DNA from 2 places in the Salipiger abyssi genome. Region 2 is predicted to be linked to the other one. Evidence: riboswitches for the same ligand, from Rfam matches in the RefSeq annotation. Region 2 holds a riboswitch; the other holds the start of a gene.
What was found. A riboswitch is a leader RNA that binds a small molecule or an ion and turns the genes downstream of it on or off. The one in region 2 is predicted to bind thiamine pyrophosphate.
Positions count from the first base shown of each region.

Region 1: it holds a riboswitch for thiamine pyrophosphate, as region 2 does, so the genes downstream of both, Ga0080574_RS08035 (thiamine ABC transporter substrate-binding protein) here and Ga0080574_RS04395 (NUDIX hydrolase) in region 2, are expected to answer to the same signal.

Region 1 covers NZ_CP015093.1:904,087-913,765, reverse strand. Annotated here, with positions in the region: gene Ga0080574_RS08055 (site-specific DNA-methyltransferase) at 1-832, shown strand, start outside; gene Ga0080574_RS08050 (vanadium-dependent haloperoxidase) at 1,121-2,899, opposite strand; gene Ga0080574_RS08045 (methyl-accepting chemotaxis protein) at 3,173-5,041, shown strand; gene aroC (chorismate synthase) at 5,085-6,185, opposite strand; TPP riboswitch at 6,280-6,379, shown strand; gene Ga0080574_RS08035 (thiamine ABC transporter substrate-binding protein) at 6,429-7,412, shown strand; partial or broken gene Ga0080574_RS08030 (ABC transporter permease family protein) at 7,388-8,928, shown strand; gene Ga0080574_RS08025 (thiamine ABC transporter ATP-binding protein) at 8,915-9,613, shown strand.
Region 2 covers NZ_CP015093.1:172,674-182,352, reverse strand. Annotated here, with positions in the region: gene Ga0080574_RS04430 (heavy metal translocating P-type ATPase) at 1-273, shown strand, start outside; gene Ga0080574_RS04425 (aminotransferase class I/II-fold pyridoxal phosphate-dependent enzyme) at 292-675, opposite strand; gene Ga0080574_RS04420 (sensor histidine kinase) at 795-2,135, opposite strand; gene Ga0080574_RS04415 (response regulator transcription factor) at 2,132-2,791, opposite strand; gene Ga0080574_RS04410 (PepSY domain-containing protein) at 2,793-3,089, opposite strand; gene Ga0080574_RS04405 (PepSY domain-containing protein) at 3,219-3,500, shown strand; gene thiD (bifunctional hydroxymethylpyrimidine kinase/phosphomethylpyrimidine kinase) at 3,617-4,432, opposite strand; gene Ga0080574_RS04395 (NUDIX hydrolase) at 4,429-4,878, opposite strand; TPP riboswitch at 4,912-5,046, opposite strand; gene Ga0080574_RS04390 (citrate synthase/methylcitrate synthase) at 5,132-6,253, opposite strand; gene Ga0080574_RS04385 (citrate synthase family protein) at 6,337-7,536, shown strand; gene Ga0080574_RS04380 (GntR family transcriptional regulator) at 7,887-8,534, opposite strand; gene Ga0080574_RS04375 (pyridoxal phosphate-dependent aminotransferase) at 8,622-9,679, shown strand, end outside.

The DNA.
Region 1 (9,679 bases), 730 kb from region 2:
CGGTGCAATCTGGGTCATTGGCTCCTACCACAACATTTTCCGCGTTGGCGCGGCGCTTCAGGACGAAGGCTACTGGATCCTGAACGACGTCGTCTGGCGCAAGTCGAACCCGATGCCGAATTTCCGCGGCAAGCGCTTCACCAATGCCCATGAGACGATGATCTGGGCCTCGAAGGGCGAGGGCGCCAAATACACCTTCAATTACGAGGCGCTGAAAGCGCTGAACGAGGGGGTGCAGATGCGTTCGGACTGGGTGCTGCCGATCTGCAATGGCGGCGAGCGGCTGAAGGATGCCAATGGCGACAAGGCGCATCCGACGCAGAAACCCATGAGCCTGCTGCACCGGGTGCTGGTCGGTTCGACCAACCCGGGCGATGTGGTGCTCGACCCGTTCTTCGGCACCGGCACCACCGGCGCCGTGGCCAAGATGCTGGGCCGCGACTGGATCGGGATCGAGCGCGAGGCGGCCTATCGCGAGGTGGCCGAGCGCCGCATCGCCGATATCCGCCCCTTCGACCGTTCGGCGCTGGAAGTGACCCGCGCGAAACGCGCGGAGCCGCGCATCCCCTTCGGCCAGCTGGTCGAGCGCGGGCTGCTGCGCCCGGGCGAAATGCTGGTCTCGCCCTCGGGCAAGGTCGCCAAGGTGCGGGCCGACGGTACGCTGGTCGGCGACGGGGTGAAGGGCTCGATCCACCAGGTTGGCGCGCATCTCGAGGGCGCGCCCTCCTGCAACGGCTGGACCTACTGGCAGTTCCGCAAGGATGGCAAGACCGTGCCCATCGACGTGCTGCGCCAGCAGATCCGCTCCGAGATGGCCGCGCGCCCGCACTGATCCTGGGATCCCGATGTTAACGACACCGCCGGTGCCTGTTTTATAACAGGCACAAACTGGCCCCGTCTGCCCTGTGCAGGCGGGGCATTTTCGTTTCGTCAGGGGCGAGACGGTGCATACGCGCAGGATCCTTGGTGCCTATGGCTTTCCGGACCAATTGCATGGTCCGTTTCCGCCGGAGGAGGCGATCTCGGCGGGCAACGGTGCCGCTAACGGGCCTTGCCGCTCGCCGGTCGCCCGCGGACCCGGCAAAGGCCGCGGCACACCCCATGCGCCGCGGCGGTCGGTCTATCTTGCGCCGATCCGGATCAGATCGCCGTCGAAGGTGGGCAGCGAGAACACCGCCTTGTCGGTCGGATAGCACAGGGCCTGTTCCTCGAGCATGCCGATGGCGACCTGTTCGCCCATCCTCAGGCTGTCGTAGTAATCCGAGAAATAGTGCACCCCGGCCATGTTGCGCCCGATCGAGATATTTGCCGCCAGCTTGTTCAGCTCACCCTCCAGCGTCAGCGGGCATTCCGGCCTGCGGGTGTCGAGCTTTTCACCCTTTTCAACCGGCATGAAATAGAGCGGCTCGCTGATCTTGTGGTAGAAGCCGGGTTTGCCCCTGGTGCAATCGTCCTCATCGCTGATCCCGAGCACGGTGCCGGTGTCGAAGAACGCCTTGAGGATGGTCACGCAGGCGCCGGCGACCGTGGCATGTCCCGCGCCGTAAGACGGGTGCATGGGCGAGCCCTCGGCAAAGGCCATCGGCAGCAGTGCCGTCGCATCGCCGGCGCGCGCCTGGTTGAAATCGCGCACCGCCTTGACGGTGTCGGCGAGCTGCTTGCTGGTCTTTCCGAAGGCGCCGCAGAGCACCGGAAAGGCCTTGTCCAGATCCTCCGCCTTTTCGATGCGCGCGGCCAGCGCCTCGGGACGCAGCCGCAGATGGGTGTTGAACTTCTGATAGCGCACGGCCTTGAGCGCGCGGGTCGCTACCTCGGTCACCAGCGTGAGGATATGCGGCCCGCCGTAAAGCGCGAAACCGCCGGTGTTGAGCCGAGTGCCCGGCGCATGCAGATCGTACATGTCGCGCATGCCCGAGAGCTTGGCGATGCCCGCGTCGAACGGTGTCTTCATGCCCAGCAGGATCACGCAGGCATTCAGATAGGCCTGATAGAGCGCGTCGAAATGCACATAGGTGGCCAAATCGCGCGGCGTGCAGATAAAGCGCTGCTGGCCGGTAAAAGACTGACCCTCGCTGCATTGCCCGCATTCGTTCACATCGACGCCTTGCTGTACGGTCAGCCAGTCCTCCCAGAGCTGCATGTAGTCTTTGCCGTCTTCGGGGTAAAAGACGCGCTGGTCGATGAACTGGGCGCCGTATCTGACATAGCCGTCGGCGACCGAATGGATGCTGGCCGGGTCGTCATTGCCGATCCACATGAATTGCGACAGGTAGGGGCCGGTCTCGACACCGGGGCTGGAGCCGCGAAACGCGGTCTGCCGGGTCAGGGCGCCGGCGCTGTCGGTCTTGCGTGGCCGGCCCGGAAAGCCCGACTGGGCATAGCCGAGCCCGTTCAGCCGTGAGATCGCCGCGTTCAGCGCCGCCGAACCGGGTCCGCCATCCTGGTCGAAACTCAGCAGCGGCACGTCGCGCAGCAGCGCCAGTTCATAGACCTCGGCCATCTCGAAGGCGAGCTCGTCGCTGCACAGCGCCGGTGCCGGCGGCATGGTCACGGCCTGGGCATCGGGGCCCTGAAGATCGAAGGCGGTGCCTGCCGTGGGAGCTTCCCATTGCCGGCGCTTGCAAGCCTCCGGCGCGAGCGGCACCGGAACCCGTGCGGTAAAGCGCTCGATCCGGCCTTCGTCGATCGCGTCGCGGAAGGCTTCGAAATGGTGCTTTTTGGCGACCACCCCGAGATTTGGGTCGTGATCGAGCCCCTTGGTAAAGCTCATGGCGTAATTGGCGGCAGAGTAGCGCTCTTCGTCGCCATTGGCCTTGTGTCGGGGATGCGTATGGTTGTGGGCCTGCTTTGCGGCTTCGATACGAATACGCAACGCGCTTTCGGCGCGATCCTGGGTCATGCTTCAATTCCTTTTGTGACAAAAAACGTCTTGGCGCCGGAAATAAGTCGGCGAAAAAATCATCCGCGACTCGCCTATAGATTGTCAATCCCCTTGTCGTCGCGGCGTGCAGACATGAAGCCGCCGCACCGGCTGGGGGCTCTTGGCGCTATGGCGTTTGCGGGCTGAGACGGCGGCGGTCGTCGTCCGGTTCGAAGAGTTTGTTTACATCTCTCTGATAGCGATCCAGCGAGCCGGGCAGCTTCCCGGGGAAATTAGGAGCGCGTGTCAGAAATGCGAAGGTTTTCGATCAGGATTCAGGTTCTGGCCCTGGGAATGGTGTTCGTCTCATTGCTGCTGGTCAGCGGCGTGTTGTCCTGGAACGTACAGAACGGGCTGGCGCGCGATGTTCGTTATGCTTTCGACATGTTCAAGCAGAACCAGCTGATCTCAATGATCCGGGAGGATCTGGAGCAGGCGAGGGTCGATCTGCTGCGCATCGGCGACGGTGACAAAGACGCGCGCGACAGTTTGCTGGGCAATCTCGATGAGGTGACCCGCGATGTCGCCGAGCGGGCGCAGCTCTTTATCGAAACCGAAAGCCCCCGGGCCTACCGGCCCGAGTTTCACGAGGAGTTGCAGGATATTTCTGCCTTCGTCGATCTGGTGAAAGACGACACGCGGGCGCTGCCAGAGGCGGATAGCGTGACGCCGTTCCAGATGCACATCGCGCTTTCCGCTCTCTACGAGCAATTGAATGCGCAAATCGGGCGTATCGACATCATGCAGGAAAGCCTGCGCAGCGAGACGGTGAAGATCGAAGCCATCGCGGAAACCTCGGTAACGGATAGCATGACGATGCTTACCGTGTCGCTTGGTGTGGTGACGGCCATCTCTTTTGGGTTGGTGCTGGTCTTCGGGCGTGTTCTGTCGCGTCCGTTCCAGACAGTGGCCCAGGTTGTGCAGCGTATCGCAAGTGCCGATTACGAGAGTGAGATTCCCGGGACGGAATACGGCGACGAGGCTGGGATCATCTCTCAGAGCCTCCAGGATCTGAGTGCGAAGCTCCTGCGCGCCGAACAGGCGGAGGGCAAGGAACGCATCGCCAACGACCGTCGAATCGCGCTGTTCGAGGCGCTGGGAAGCGCCATGGGCGCACTGGCACAGGGCCGCGTGGACGAACGGCTCGATCCTTCCGAATGGCATGAGCTGGGCGCAAGCTATGAGGAAATCTGCCAGGATTTCAACGACCTGTCAGAGCAGATCGGCGATCTGATCTCCTCGCTGCGCGACTCCGCCCAGATGGTGCAGCGCAACTCGCAGGAGCTGTCCAATATGTCGACGGAAATGTCGCGGCGCTCCGAAGTGCAGGCAGCGACGCTGGAGGAATCCGCCGCCGCGCTCGAACAGATGTCGGGCAGTGTCCAGGCCGCCGCAGCGCGGGCGGACGAAGCCGACAAGCGCGTGGGCGACGGCCGGCGCCGTGCCGAAGAGGGCGGCGCGGTGATGGACCGGGCGCTGGCGGCGATGAGCTCCATTGCCGCGTCGTCGGATCAGATCACCCAGATCATCGGCGTGATCGACGACATCGCCTTTCAGACCAACCTTCTGGCGCTCAATGCCGGGGTCGAGGCGGCGCGGGCCGGCGAAAGCGGCAAGGGCTTCTCGGTGGTCGCTTCGGAGGTGCGCTCGCTGGCGCAGCGGGCCTCGGAATCGGCGCGCGAGATCAAGGCGCTGGTCTCCAACAGCTCGCAGCAGGTCAAGGATGGCGGCCAGCTCGTGGAGCAGACCGGCGAAACGCTGTCGGACATCGTGCGCCATGTTACCGAGGTCTCCGACATGGTGGCCGAGATCGCCTCTGCCGCCAAGGAGCAGGCCGCCGGCTTGCAGGAGATCAATGTCGGTGTGGCCGAACTCGACAAGGTCACTCAGCAGAACGCCGCCATGGTGGGCGAGACAAGCTCTGCCAGTCAGCAGCTCAGCAGCGAGGCCGACCGGCTGACCGCCCAGCTCAATCGTTTCATGTCCGCCGATGGCGCCGAGCTGGACGAGGTCACACCGGTCTCCGCACCCATCGAGGAGCTGGCCGTGGCGCCCGCGCCCGAGCCGGCGCCGATGAAACGGGCCGTGGGTGAGAATACCACACTCTGGGAGGATTTCTGACCGGGTTTGTGGCGCACCGCTCTCCGCGCGGGACACTGAGGCCTTAGCCGATCACGCCGCGATTGCCGCCGGTCTGCCCGCGATGCAGCAGCAGGTGGTCGAGCAGCACGCAGGCCACCATCGCCTCGCCGACCGGCACCGCGCGGATACCGACACAGGGGTCGTGGCGTCCCTTGGTGACGATCTCGGTGTCTTCTCCGGTTTTGGTGATCGTATGCCGGGGCGTCAGAATCGAGGAGGTCGGCTTGACCGCGAAGCGCAACACGATCTCCTGCCCGGTGGAGATCCCGCCGAGAATGCCGCCGGCATGGTTCGAGCTGTAGACCGGCCCGTCCGGACCCATGCGGATCTCGTCGGCATTCTCCGAGCCGCGCAGCGCCGCCGCCGCCATGCCCTCGCCGATCTCCACCGCCTTGACCGCGTTGATCGACATCGCCGCCGCCGCCAGATCGGTGTCGAGCTTGCCATAGATCGGCGCGCCAAGGCCTGCGGGCACGCCGCGCGCCGTCACCTCGATCACCGCGCCGACGCTGTCGCCGGATTTGCGCAGCCCGTCGAGATAATCCGCCCAGCTCTCCGCAGCCTCGGCATCGGGGCACCAGAACGGGTTGCGCCCAACCTCCGCCAGATCCACCCGCGCGCGGTCGATGCCGTGCGGCCCCATCTGCACCATGTAGCCGGTGATCTCGATCCCCGGCGCCAGCTCCGCCAGCGCCGCCCGCGCCAGCCCACCGGCGGCGACCCGCGCCGCCGTCTCCCGCGCCGAGGAGCGCCCGCCGCCGCGATAATCACGGATGCCGTATTTCTGCCAATAGGTGATATCCGCATGGCCGGGGCGGAATTTCTCGGCAATCTCGCCGTAATCCTTCGACCGCTGGTCGGTGTTCTCGATCATCAGCTGCACCGGCGTGCCGGTGGTCTGGCCCTCGAACACACCCGACAGGATTCGCACCGCGTCGGGCTCGCGCCGCTGCGTGGTGAACTTGTTCTGCCCCGGCTTGCGCTTGTCGAGCCAGCTCTGAAGCGTCGCCTCGTCCACCGGCACGCCCGGCGGGCAGCCGTCGACCGTGGCCCCGAGCGCGGGGCCGTGGCTTTCGCCCCAGGTGGTGACGCGGAACAAATGGCCGAAAGTGTTCATGCTCATGCGCGGGTCTCCTTGTCCGGGTTTCTCCTAGGGCAGGGCGGGCGGCGTCTCAAGGGATTTCGCCTTGCCAGAGGCCTGCGCGCCCGCTACGACTCGCCCCACCTCGGGGTGCCCGGCAGGGCTGAGATGCACGATGCGAACCCGTTGAACCTGACCCGGTTAACACCGGCGGAGGGAAGGTGACGGCACCGCACCGAGCGATCTGCCCAGTCTTGCCCTCTCGCCGCAAGTCTGGAGGATGCCATGAAGGCCACCACGATATTTGCAGCGGGACTGTTCACGGCCGGCGCCGCGCTGGCGGAGACCCCCGTCCTGACCGTTTATGCGGGCGATTACGTCGCCTCGGAATGGGGCCCCGGCCCGAAGATCGAAGCGATGTTCGAGGCGGAATGCGACTGCGATCTGCAATTCAAGCCCGGCGATCTGCTGCCCCGGCTGCTGCTGGAAGGCGACCGCACCGAGGCCGATATCGTTTTCGGCCTCAACACCGATGTGACCAAGAAAGCGCGCGAAAGCGGGCTCTTTGCGCCGCATAATGTGGATCTCGCGCCGCTGACCCTGCCCATCGAGTGGACGGACGAGATTTTCCTGCCCTATAATTACGGCCACACCGCCTTTGTCTACAACACCGAGCGGCTGGCCGAGCCGCCCGCAAGCTTCGAGGCGCTGCTCGACGCGCCGGACGATCTCAAGATCGTCATTCAGGATCCGCGCAGCTCGATCTCGGGGCTGGCGACGGTGCTCTGGGTGCAGGCGGTCTATGGCGACGGGGCCGAAGCGGCCTGGGAAAAGCTCGCGCCCAAGATCCTGACGGTGACCAAGGGTTGGTCGGAGAGCTATGGGCTCTTCACCGATGGCGAAGCGGATATGGTGATGAGCTACACCACCTCGCCCGCCTATCACATCATCGCCGAGGAGGACCGCACCAAGAAGGCGGCGATCTTCCCCGAGGGGCATTATTTCATGGTCGAGCTGGCCGCCAAGGTGGCGGGCACCGATCAGCCGGAACTGGCGGATCAGTTCATGGCCTTCCTGCTGAGCGAGCCATTTCAGGAGATGATCGCGACCGGCAACTGGTCGATCCCGGCGGCGCTGCCACGCGAAAAATGGCCCGAGGGGTTCCGGGAGCTGGAGCTGCCGGAAAAGGTGCTGTTCTATTCCGAGGACGAGGCCGCCGCGCTGCGTGAGCCGGCCATCGAGGCCTGGCGCCGGGCGCTGTCGCGCTGAGCGTGGGGCGTTTCTCCGCGCTGCTTGCCGCACTGGCGGTGGCGGGGCTCACCCTGGGCCCTGTCGCGGCGGTGCTGGTCCGCGCCGGCGGCTGGGGCGCGCTTGGCCCCGGCGAGGTCCAGGCGCTGCGCTTTACGCTGGTGCAGGCGCTGCTTTCGGCGGGGCTGAGCGTGGCGCTGGCGGTGCCGGTGGCGCGCGCGCTGGCGCGGCGGCGCTTTCCCGGGCGCGGGGTGCTGGTGGCGCTGATGGGGGCGCCTTTCATCCTGCCGGTGATCGTGGCGGTGCTGGGGCTCATTGCGGTCTTCGGGCAGAACGGGCTGGTGAATGCGGCGCTGCGCGTGCTCGGCCTGCCCGGCATGACGATCTACGGCATCCATGGCGTCGTGCTGGCGCATGTGTTCTTCAACCTGCCGCTGGCGGTGCGGCTATTGCTTCAGGGATGGCTGGCGATCCCCGCCGAGCGCTTCCGCCTTGCCGCGTCGCTGGGGCTGCGGCCCTGGGCGCTGTTCCGGGTGCTGGAGGCGCCGATGCTGCTGCGCATCGCGCCGGGGGCCTTTGCGGTGATCTTTGTCATCTGCCTGTCGAGCTTTGCGGTGGCGCTGACGCTGGGCGGGGGCCGCGCGCCACGACGGTGGAGCTGGCGATCTATCAGGCGGTGCGTTTCGAGTTCGATCTGGGCCGCGCGGCGCTGCTTTCGGTGATCCAGCTCGGGCTGGCGCTGACGGCGGGGCTGGTGGCGCTGTGGCTGGGCGCTGGCGCGGGGTTTGGCGCCGGGCTCGACCGGGCGCTGCCGCGCTGGGACGGGCAGGGGCTGGCGGCGCGGATCACGGATATGCTCTGGATCGGACTGGCGGCGCTATTTCTGCTGGCGCCGCTCATGATGGTGGTGCTGCGCGGGCTTGGCGGTCTGGCGCTGCTCGGGCCGGGCACCTGGGAGGCGGCGGGGCATTCGGTGAGCGTGGCACTGGCCTCGACGGCGCTCTGCCTGCTCTGGGCGCTGCCGCTCTCGACGCGGGGCGGCGAACTGGTGGGGCTGGCGGGGATCGCGCTGTCGCCGCTGGTGCTGGGTACCGGGCTGTTCCTGATCCTGCGCCCCTATGTGAACCCGTTCGTGCTGGCGCTGCCGGTGACGACGCTGATCAATGCGCTGGTCTCGCTGCCCTTCGCGCTGCGCATCCTGCGCCCCGAGGCCGAGGCGGTGCGCGCCGATTATCGGCGGCTGGCGCAGGCTTTGGGGCTGACGCCGCTGGCCTGGCTGCGGCTGGTGCTGCTGCCGCGCCTGCGCCGGCCGCTGGGCTTTGCCGCCGGGCTGACGGCGGCGCTGTCGATCGGCGATCTGGGGGTGATCGCGCTCTTTGCCGATCCCGACCGGGCGACGCTGCCCTTGCAGGTCTACCGGCTGATGGGGTCTTACCAGATGGAGGCGGCGGCGGGGGCTGCATTGCTCCTGCTGTGCCTGAGCTTTGGCGCGTTCTGGCTGTTCGACCGGGGAGGGCGGATCCATGCTGAGACTTGAGGATGTGGGGTTTGGCCAGGGCGCCTTTGCGCTCTCCGCGGATCTGGCGCTGGCGCCGGGACAGCGCGTGGCGGTGATCGGGCCGTCTGGTGCGGGCAAATCCACGCTGCTCGACCTCATCGCCGGGTTCCGCAGGCCGGGGCGGGGAAGGGTGCTCTGGCAGGGGCGGGACATCACCGATGTGCCGCCCGACCGGCGCCCGGTGGCGATGCTGTTTCAGGAGAACAACCTCTTTCCGCATCTCGACCTGCTGCGCAATCTCGGGCTGGCGCTGCGCCCGGATGGCGGGCGGCTGCGGGCGTCGGACAGGGCGGCGGTCGAGGCGGTGCTGGCGCGGGTCGGGCTGGAGGGGCTTGGCGGGCGCCGGCCCGGGGCGCTTTCGGGTGGGCAGCAGAGCCGCGCGGCGCTGGCGCGGGTGCTGTTGCAGCGGCGCCCGGTGCTGGCGCTGGACGAGCCCTTTGCGGCGCTGGGGCCGGCGCTCAAGACCGAGATGCTGGAACTCTTGCGCGAGGTGGCCGAGGAGCTGGGCGCGCTTGTGCTGCTGGTGACGCACGATCCGCAGGACGCGCGGCGCTTTGCCGAGGAGGTGGTGCTGGTGTCGGAGGGGGTGGCGCAGGCGCCGGTGGAGACGGGGGTGCTCTTTGCCGATCCGCCGGAGGCGCTGCGGGCCTATCTGGGTGGTTAGGCGGGCGCGCTCATCAAGCCCTTGCGGGCTTTCTTCGCCCCTAAGCAAAAAGCCCCGCCGATTGGC
Region 2 (9,679 bases):
GTGGCGGTGGAAAGCGCCGGGCTGACGCTGGTCAAGGGCGACCTGACCGGCATCGTGCGCGCCCGCAAGCTGGCGGTGGCCACCATGCGCAATATCCGTCAGAACCTGTTCTTCGCCTTCGTCTACAACACTGCCGGCGTGCCGGTGGCGGCGGGCATTCTCTACCCGTTCGTCGGGGCGCTGCTCTCGCCCATCGTGGCGGCGGCGGCGATGAGCCTGTCCTCGGTTTCGGTCATCGGCAACGCGCTGCGGCTGCGCGCGACGAAGCTCTGAGTTCGGGGCGCCTCACAATCACCGATGCCGGTCAAGGATCCCGCTCAGGGCCTCGGTGACGGCATCGGTGTCTTCGGGTGTGCCGATGGCGACGCGAAGGGCGTCGCGCGCGCCCGTGGTAAAGGCGATCACATAGATGCCGGCCTCGCGCAGCGGCTCTGTGAGATCGCCGCGGCCTTCCGGCGAAAGGAGCGCCAGGAAATTCGCCGCGCCGGGCAGTGGCCTGAAGCCGAGCGGTGACAGCGCCGCCGCCATCCGGTCGCGCTCGCGCAGCAGAAAGCGCACCAGTTCTTCCGAGCGGCCTTTTCCCGAGGGCGGCCACCCCGCCTGCGAGCGCCATGTTCGAGAGGCTGAAGTTGGAGCGCAGCTTGCGGATCGCCCGCGCGATGTCCGCCGATCCAGATTTTCTTCTTATTGGCGGCAAGCGGCGCTTTTCAATCGCAGGCCGATCTCTTCGCCTATCCTGAGTGGCGGCGACAGCATGGGTGTGGGCGCCCGGGCCGGTCAGATCGACCCGAGGCTCAGCCTTCGCGGATCCTCGCGCGTGGCAGGATAAGCGTGGCGGTGAGGCCCGGAGCCGCATCGGAGAGGGAGAGTGCGCCACCCGACGCGGCAGCGATATCCGAAGCGATGGAGAGGCCGAGGCCCGTCCCGGATTCGTCCGCCCGCGCGTGACGGCGCAGCAGCGCCTCGCGCCGGGCGGCCGGAATGCCCGGGCCGTCATCGGTCACGCTCAGAAACAACCGATCGCCCTCGGGCCTCGCTGAAAGGGTCACGCCGCCGCGCGCATGGCGGGCGGCGTTTTCGGTGATCGCGCCGAGCGCTTCGGCCAGATCGGCCTCGTGCAGCGCCACGGCAAGGCCGGGGGGAATGGTCTGACGCCAGTCGAGCCGCGCACCGTCGGGGGTGCGGCGCAGCACGGCGATCAGGCGCTCGGCCACCTGTGCGGGATCGGCGCGGGCGTCGGCGGTGCGGGCGGCTGTGCGGGCGCGCGCCAGCTCGCGGTCCACGGTGCGGCGCATGGCGCGGGCGGTGTCGTCGATCGCCTCGGCCTGCGAAATGGCGCCGGAGCCGCGCAGACGGTCGGCTTCGCCCATCAGCGCCTGTAGCGGCGTCTTCAGCCCGTGGGCGAGGTCTGCGGCGCGGGCGCGGGCGCGTTCGGTCTCGGCCTCGCGGGCGGTCAGCAGCGCGTCGATCTCGGTGGCGACGGGACGTACCTCCCGCGGCCAGTCCGCGCCCATGCGGTCGGTTGTGCCTGCGCGCAGGGCCGCGACCCGGGCGCCGAGCCCGCTCAGCGGACGCAGCCCCACCCAGAGCTGCGCCCAGCCCGCCGCCGTCAGTGCCAGCGCCAGCACGCCCAGCGACGGGAGCAGATCGGCGAGGAAGGCGCGGCGCGCGGCGTCGAGCTCGGCGTCATCCATCGCCACCGCCGCGCGGGCGGAGCCTCTGCCCAGCCGCTCGGGCAGGGTGACGGAGCGCTCCAGCACCAGCAGCCGCTGCTCGCCGGGGCCGGGCAGGCGATGCACATGCACGCCACCGTCGCCCACCGTGTCGGGCGGCAGATCCAGCGCCGCATCCCAGAGCGAGCGCGACCGTTCGACGCCCCAGGGCCCTTCGATCTGCCAGTAGAGCCCGGCATAGGGCTGCGCGAACCGTGGATCGGCGGGCGGCCGGACAAGCGCAACCCCCTCGGGCCGCATCTCAAGACCGGCCAGAACCTGATCGAGCTGCACGCCCATTTCGGCCAGGGCGCGGCGCTCCACATGGGCCCCGAACAGGGCCGACAATCCCAGCGCCGTCAGCCCCAGCGCCAGCAGGATCGCCACGGCGCCCGCGACTGCGAGCCTGAGGCGCAGGCTCATGTCTGCTCCAGATAATAGCCAAAGCCGCGCCGGGTGCCGATCACGCCCGGACCGAGCTTGCGGCGCAGCCGCGCCACCACGGCCTCCAGCGCGTTCGCCTCGCGGGCGTCGTCGTCGCCATAGAGATGTTCGAGCAGCTCCACCGGCGGCACCGGGCGGTCGCGATGCTGCATGAGATAGGCCAGCAGCCGGTATTCCAGCGCCGAGACCTTCACCGGGACTTCGTGCACGGCGACCTCCATGCGGTTGGTGTCGAGGCTGAGCGCACCGGTTTCCTGCAAGGCGGTCGCATGGCCGCCCGCGCGGCGGACAAGTGCGCGGGCGCGGGCGACCAGCTCCTCCATCCGGAAGGGTTTCGGCAGGTAATCGTCGGCGCCGGCCTCGATGCCCTCGACCCGTTCCTGCCATGTGCCGCGCGCGGTGAGCACAAGCACCGGCATGGTGCGACCGTTCGCCCGCCAGCGCTTGAGCACCGACAGCCCGTCGATCTCCGGCAGTCCGAGATCAAGCACCACCAGGTCGTAATCCTCGGTATCGCCGAGGAACCACGCCTCTTCGCCATCGCCGGCAAGCTCGACGCGGAACCCGGCGGCGGAGAGGGCCGCGTTCAGATTCGCGGCGATGCGGGGATCGTCCTCGACCGCAAGCGCGCGCATGTCAGTCGTCCTCCTCGCGCTCGATTTCCAGAACCGTACCGGTGGCGGCGTCGATCTTCATCTCGTAGAGCCGTCCCCCGGGCGTGATGAGCTCCAGCTCATAGCGCCAGAGACCGTCATCGCGGTCCAGCTCCACCTCGATCACACGGCCGGGGCGTGCCGCCTCCGCCGCCGTCAGGATCTGCGACAGGGGCAGGATCTCTCCCGCCTCAAGCGCGCGGCGGGCGCGATCGTGATCGTCGCGATCCGCCAGGGCGGGCAGGGCGAGGCAACAGAGGAGGAGCGCGAGGCGTGTCATGGCGACAGTGTCTACCGCGGCGAAGCTGACGGCAAGCTGACAGCGGAGGTCAGGGGGCTGTCAGGCGAGTCGGTGCAGAACTCCGTCATCGGCGGCCATGCAGGCCGCTTTGGACAAGGAGACAAACACATGAAACGCAACATTCTTTTCACCGCTTCTCTGGCTGCCGCCGTCGGGCTCTTTGCGCTTGGCGCTCAGGCGCAGGATCCGGGTGCGGCCCAGACCGGCGCTCAGGCACGGATGAGCATCGCCGAAATCTCCACGATGCTGGAGGAGCAGGGCTATACCGTACACGAGATCGAACTGGAGCGTGGGCGCTACGACGTGGAGATGACCGACGCGCGCGGCATGCGGGTGGAGGCCTATCTCAACCCGGTGACCGGCGAGGTGCTGCCGTATCACGATGACTGATCACGTGTGAGGCCGGGAAGACAGCGCTGCGGGTCGGGGCCATCCTGACCCGCAGCGGGCATTTGCGGGTGGCGCGAATATGTCTCTGCGTCTCGCCGCAAGGCCGTCCCAGCGGGTCAGGCCACCTCTGCGGCCCAGAGCGCGTGGAAGTGATGCACCGGCCCGTGGCCGCCGCCCACATCGAGCGCCTCGCTCCCGGCAAGGGCCGCATGCAGATAGGCCTTGGCCCGGCCGACCGCCCCGGCCACCCCGTAGCGGGGCAGCAGCGCGGCAATGGCGGAGGAGAGCGTGCAGCCGGTGCCGTGATCGTTGCTGGTGTGCAGGCGCGGGGCCGAGAAGGTCTCGACAGACCCGGCCGGTCCCGCCAGCAGGTCGGCGCTCGTGGCGCTGCCCTCCAGATGCCCGCCCTTCAGCAGCACCCAGTCTGATCCCAGAGCGAGAAGCTCGGGCAGGGCGGCCTGCATGGTTTCGGCGCTCCAGCCGTGCTGACGGTCGAGCAGAACGGCGGCTTCCGGCAGGTTCGGCGTGACGATTGTGGCCAGCGGCACCAGCAGGTCGCGCACCGCATCGACCGCCTCGGGGGCGAGCAGCGCATGGCCGCTCTTGGCCACCATCACCGGGTCGAGCACGATATTGCGCACCTGGTGGTGGCGCAGCCGGTCGGCGATGGCCTCGGCAATCGCGGCATTGGCGATCATGCCGATCTTGACCGCGTCGATGCGCACGTCCTCCAGCACGGCGTCGATCTGTTCGGCGACGAATTCCGGCTCAAGCGCGACAAAGGACCGGACGCCGCGCGTGTTCTGCGCGACAACGGCGGTGATGGCCGAGCAGGCATAGGCGCCGAGCGCCGAGAAGGCCTTGATATCGGCCTGGATCCCGGCGCCGCCCGAGGGATCTGTGCCCGCGATGCTGAGAACGTTGGGAATCATGCCGGCATCTCCCGCATCAGCGCGGCGGCCTGAGCCGCGACCTCGGCGACATCGCGGCTCAGGGGCAGATCGCCATCGGCGAGTGTCTCCGCCTCGACCCAGCGCGCTTCGAGCGCGTCGTCGCCGGCGATGGGGGTGCCTGCGGTCCAGCGGCAGAGCATCGCGACCAGGATGAAATGCCGGCGCAGGCTGCCTGCCTCGTCGCGGTCGAAGACGTCCACCGCCGTGAAGACGCGAAGCGCCTCGGCGCTGACGCCGGTCTCTTCCTTCAGCTCGCGCAAGGCCGCCTGTTGCAGGGATTCGCCGCTCTCGATCTTGCCGCCGGGAAAGCCCCAGAGGCCGGCATCGGGCGGGTTGGCGCGGCGCACAAGCAGGATGTCCGGGCCGCGCAGGACAACCGCGAGAATCGCGGGAATGGGGCGGTCGTGTATCGGGTGGGATGGCATTGCGGCCTCTGTTGCTGAGGCCGGCAAGGGCAAGAAAGCACTGCGGTCCTGTCCCTTCGCCGGCATGATCCGGATCAGGTTCAAAGGGTCACTGCGCTGCCCGTGGCCGTCGCGGCCGCCGTGCCATCAGACTCTCAGCCCCTTGTCGGGACCCCCCTAGGGTGCCGCCACCCTATCAAGATGCGCGGCGGTTTCAACGCGTCTCTGCCGCGGGACCGCCCCTCAGCCGCCCCGCGCCCACCGCCGCCGGGGCCTATCCAGCCGCGCTTGCATGCCCCGGCATCGGGCCGACATAGCGCGATTGCGGACGGATCAGCCGCCCCTGCGCCTCCTGCTCCAGCACATGGGCGGTCCAGCCGGCCATGCGTCCGACGGCAAAGACATTGGTGAAGCTGTCGCGCGGAAAGCCAAGGGCTTCGAGCACCAGCGCGGTGTAGAACTCTACATTGGTCTCCGGCGGGCGCAGCGGTTTCTTTTCGGCGAGCTGTGCCAGCGCTTCGGCTTCCACCTGCTCGGCAAAGGCGATGCGGGTGCCGTCGGCGCGCAAACTTCCGACAACGCCTTTCAGCACATCGGCGCGCGGATCGCGCACGCGGTAGATCCGGTGGCCGAAGCCCATCAGCCGCGCGCCGCGCGCCAGCGCCGCAGTGATCCACGGACGGATATCGGCCTCGGATCCGATCGCATCCAGCATGTCCAGAACCGGGCCTGGCGCGCCGCCATGCAGCGGCCCCTTCAGGGCACAGAGCCCGCCGACCACCGAAGAGATTAGCCCCGCCCGCGTCGAGGCGATCACGCGCGCGGTGAAGGTCGAGGCGTTCAGCCCATGATCGGCAACGGTTACCAGATAGGTGTCGAGCGCGCGCACATGCGCCGCGCCGGGAAGATCGCCGCGCAGCATGCGCAGGAAATCGGCGGCATGGCCAAGCGTTGCGTCCGGCGCAACCGGCGCCTGACCGGCCCGGCGACGGGCGATTGCGGCGGCGAAGACCGGTGCCGCTGCCACCGCGAGGATATGATGCGGCATGCGTTCGGCATCGGCCAGCGACGACAGCAGCAGCCGCAACGCCTCGACCGGAGACAGGTCGTCGGTCGCGGGCAGGAGCGCCTCGGCCTTCGCGAAAAGCCGGCAGCGCGCGGTGCCGAGCGCATGGCGAATCTCGGCCTCCGTCATCTCTGCCGGGGTGAGACCCTGCCACAGCAGGGCAAGAACCGCCTCGAAACTCCAGTCGGCGAGGGCATGCAGATCGTAGCCGCGCAGAACCAGCCGTCCGACGGCCCCGTCGACGAGGCAAAGGCCGGTCTCGGCGGCAATGACATCGTCAAGCCCTGGGGCGGCTTGGGCGGGCGAGAGGGATTTCACATGATCGGTCATCTTGGTCCTCCTGATTGACAGGCGGCAAGATGATGACCCTAGGTATATTGATCAATCTTGATTAAATTAATCAATGTGAGAAGATGCCCGACGCAGATACCTATCTCAGCGCGGAACAGGCCGCCGAGACCCTCGGCATCAGCCGCGCAACGCTCTATTCCTATGTCAGCCGGGGGTTGATCCGCGCCGTGAACGTGGAGGGAGATCCACGCCGCCGCCTCTACGATCTGCATGACATCGAACAGATGCGGCGGCGCAAGAGTGTCGGGCGGCGCCCGCGCGACGTGGCGGCGACGACGCTCGACTGGGGCTTTCCCGTGCTGTCCTCCGGCATCTCACAGATCGAGCGCGGACGTCTCGGCTTTCGCGGTCAGGATGCCGTGGACTGGGCCGGGCACGCGACGCTGGAAGACACCGCGCGCCTGCTCTGGTCCTGTGGCGACAGCGACCCCTTTGCCGGGGCGGCGGCACCGGAGGCCGGTTGGGATGGCGGGCTTCTGGAGCGGGCGGCGGGGCTGCCGCTGACGGAGCGGTGTCAGGCGTTGCTGCCCTTCGTCGCGGCGGGCCGGGCGACCGCGTGGCAACGCGCCAGCCCGCGGCTCTGGCACGGTGCGGTGGCGCTGTTGCGAGCCACCGCCGCTGCCGCCAGCGGCACGGCGCCGGGGGCTCGGCCCGTCCACGAACATCTCTCGTCGGCCTGGGGGCTCGATCCTGCGGCGGAGCAAGTCGTCCGCCGGGCGCTGGTGCTGCTGGCCGATCACGAACTGAACGCCTCGGCCTTCGCGGTGCGCGTGGTCGCCTCGACCGGCGCGTCGCTTGGGGCCTGCCTGACCGCAGGGCTCTCGGCGCTCAGCGGGCCGTTGCACGGCGGAACGATCAGCCTTGTCGAGCGGCTGCTTGAGGATTGTCACGGCGATGCCGAAGCGGAGGTCGAGACGCGGCTGCGGCGGGGGGAGGGGGTGCCCGGCTTCGGCCATCCGCTCTATCCCGATGGAGATCCGAGGGCGGCGGCGCTGTTGCCGCTGCTGCCGCCCGATCCCGAGAGGGATGCGCTTGTCTCGGTCATGGCGGAGACGGTCGGCAAGTTGCCGAATGTCGATTTCGCGCTGGCCGCGATCCGCCTCGCGTTCGACCTGCCGAAGGACAGCGGGCATGTCGTCTTTGCGGTGGGCCGCACGGTCGGCTGGATCGCCCATGCGCTGGAGCAATATGGCGAGGGCAAGCTGATCCGCCCTCGGGCGCAGTATACCGGCCCTGCGCCTGGCCGTGATGCGGAGATGTGACCGGCACACGAGATGTCATGAAACCATGACCGCGCCGGGCAGGGGCGCTGCCTGTGCGGAAAGCTCTTCGCCCAGCCAGCTCAGATCGTCCCGGATCGCCGTCTCGTCCCGTTTGCGGCAGGATCGTTCCGCGCGCCCTGTCGTGGCCTCTCTTCGTCTTCCGCGCCGCCATGAAGCGTTCCGGGCGACCGCTGCGGAGGGGCCGGGACAGGTCTTTTCGCCAGCTGGTCGGCAAGCCACACCGGTGCAACGGGACGGGCAACGCTCGACAACTCTGGCTGTCACCTCAAGAGAGACGCACCTGACCAGGAAGGCGCACCGTACCGGAAATCACGCGTGTTCCGAAGCGCTCACACGTTTCGCAGGTAGCTTTCGAGCGTTTTGCCGGCATCGACGATGTGAGACGATGTCAGGCTGATGGCCCTCTCCGCGTCCCGTTTGTAGCACGCGTCGACAATGGCCCTGTGATCCGCTGACGAGCGATCGAAATAGTCGAGCTGTTGCAGGGTAAAGCGATGATAGCGCTCGGCGATATCGTGCAGGCTGCCGATATGCGCCAACAATCTGGGACGGTTTGACGGCTCGTAGAGCGAAAGGTGGAACGCCTTGTTCAGTCTGCCGAAATCCTCGATCTTGCAGCTCTCGATCTGGTCCTGGATCTCGGCCGCCCGGTCGATATGGGCGTTCGACAGATGTGGCAGGGCGAGACGGATGGCGAGGGTCTCCGCCGCCTCCCGCATCTCGAAATTCTCGCGAAGCTCGTTCGGGTCGATCGGCGCGACGATGGCACCGCGGTTCGGGATGAGCTGCACCAGCCCTTCTGCGCTCAGCGATCGCAGGGCCTCGCGGATCGGCATGCGGCTGGAGGCATAGGTCTTGGCAAGCTCTTCCTGACGCAGGGCGCTGCCCGGCGCGAGTTTGCCGGTGATGATCGCATCGCGGATCAGGAAATGAATGTGCTGCGCGCGGTCGCCGCGCTTCGTCTGTGCCTCGCTCATGAAAATCTCTTAGCAACGCAAACCTTGACAGGCAATATGACTCTCTGACTTATTATCTTCAAAATTGGATCCAATATGGAGAATCATGTGACAGTCTCAAGAATTGCGCACATCCCGGGGATCGGCGTCGACCGGATGGGGAACGCGGCGGACGCGCTCAACAGTGCCGAGATGCTCCGTCTCGAAAACCTCGATACCGACATCGCACCGCCCAAGGCGGCCATCGAGGCGACGCGGGCGGCGGTGACCCGGGACGATGCCAACAGCTACCTGCCCTTCCTGGGGCTGCACGAGCTGCGCCGGGCCGCGGCCGCCCGGGTCTCTGCCACGACAGGCGTCACTTACGACCCGGAGGCGGAATGCATCATCTCGTCCGGCGGTCTCTCGGGCGTGCTGAACACGCTGCTGGCGCTGATCGAGCCCGGCGACGAGGTGATCATCACGGATCCGGCCTATGCCGGGCTGCTCAACCGCATCCGCCTCTCCGGCGGCATCCCGAAACTCGTGCCGCTGGTGGTGCAGGACGGTCGCTGGCGGCTCGATCTCGACGCGCTGAAACAGGCGGTCTCGCCGAAGGTCCGGGCGATCCTGACCATGAGCCCCTCGATGCCGAGCGGGATCGTGCACACCCATGAGGAATGGCAGGCGATCTGCGAGGCGGCGGAGGCCACGGATGCCTGGATCGTGCATGACGCCGCGATGGAGCGCATCCTCTTCACCGATGCGCCGGTCCTTCACCCCGCCAGCTTCAGCGGCATGGCAGATCGGGTGATCACCATCGGCGCCGCCTCCAAGGAATACCGGATGATCGGCTGGCGCGTGGGCTGGATCGTCGGCCCGCGCGAGATCATGAAGGACATCGCTCTGGTCAGCCTCACCAATGTCGTGTGCCAGGGCGGCATCGCCATGATGGGCGCGGCGGCGGCCCTGACGGCGGAGGATGACGGCGTGGCCGCGGCTACGGCGGAATGGAAGGCGCGGCGCGATCATATCCTGTCGAGCATGGACGGCCTGCCGGTCGTCTCGCCGGATGGCGGCTGGTCGCTGCTCATTGACACCGTCGCTCTGGGCATGGCGCCGGGCGAGGCCTCGCAGCACCTGTTCGATCATGGCGCCATCGCCGCAACCCCGATGACCGGCTGGGG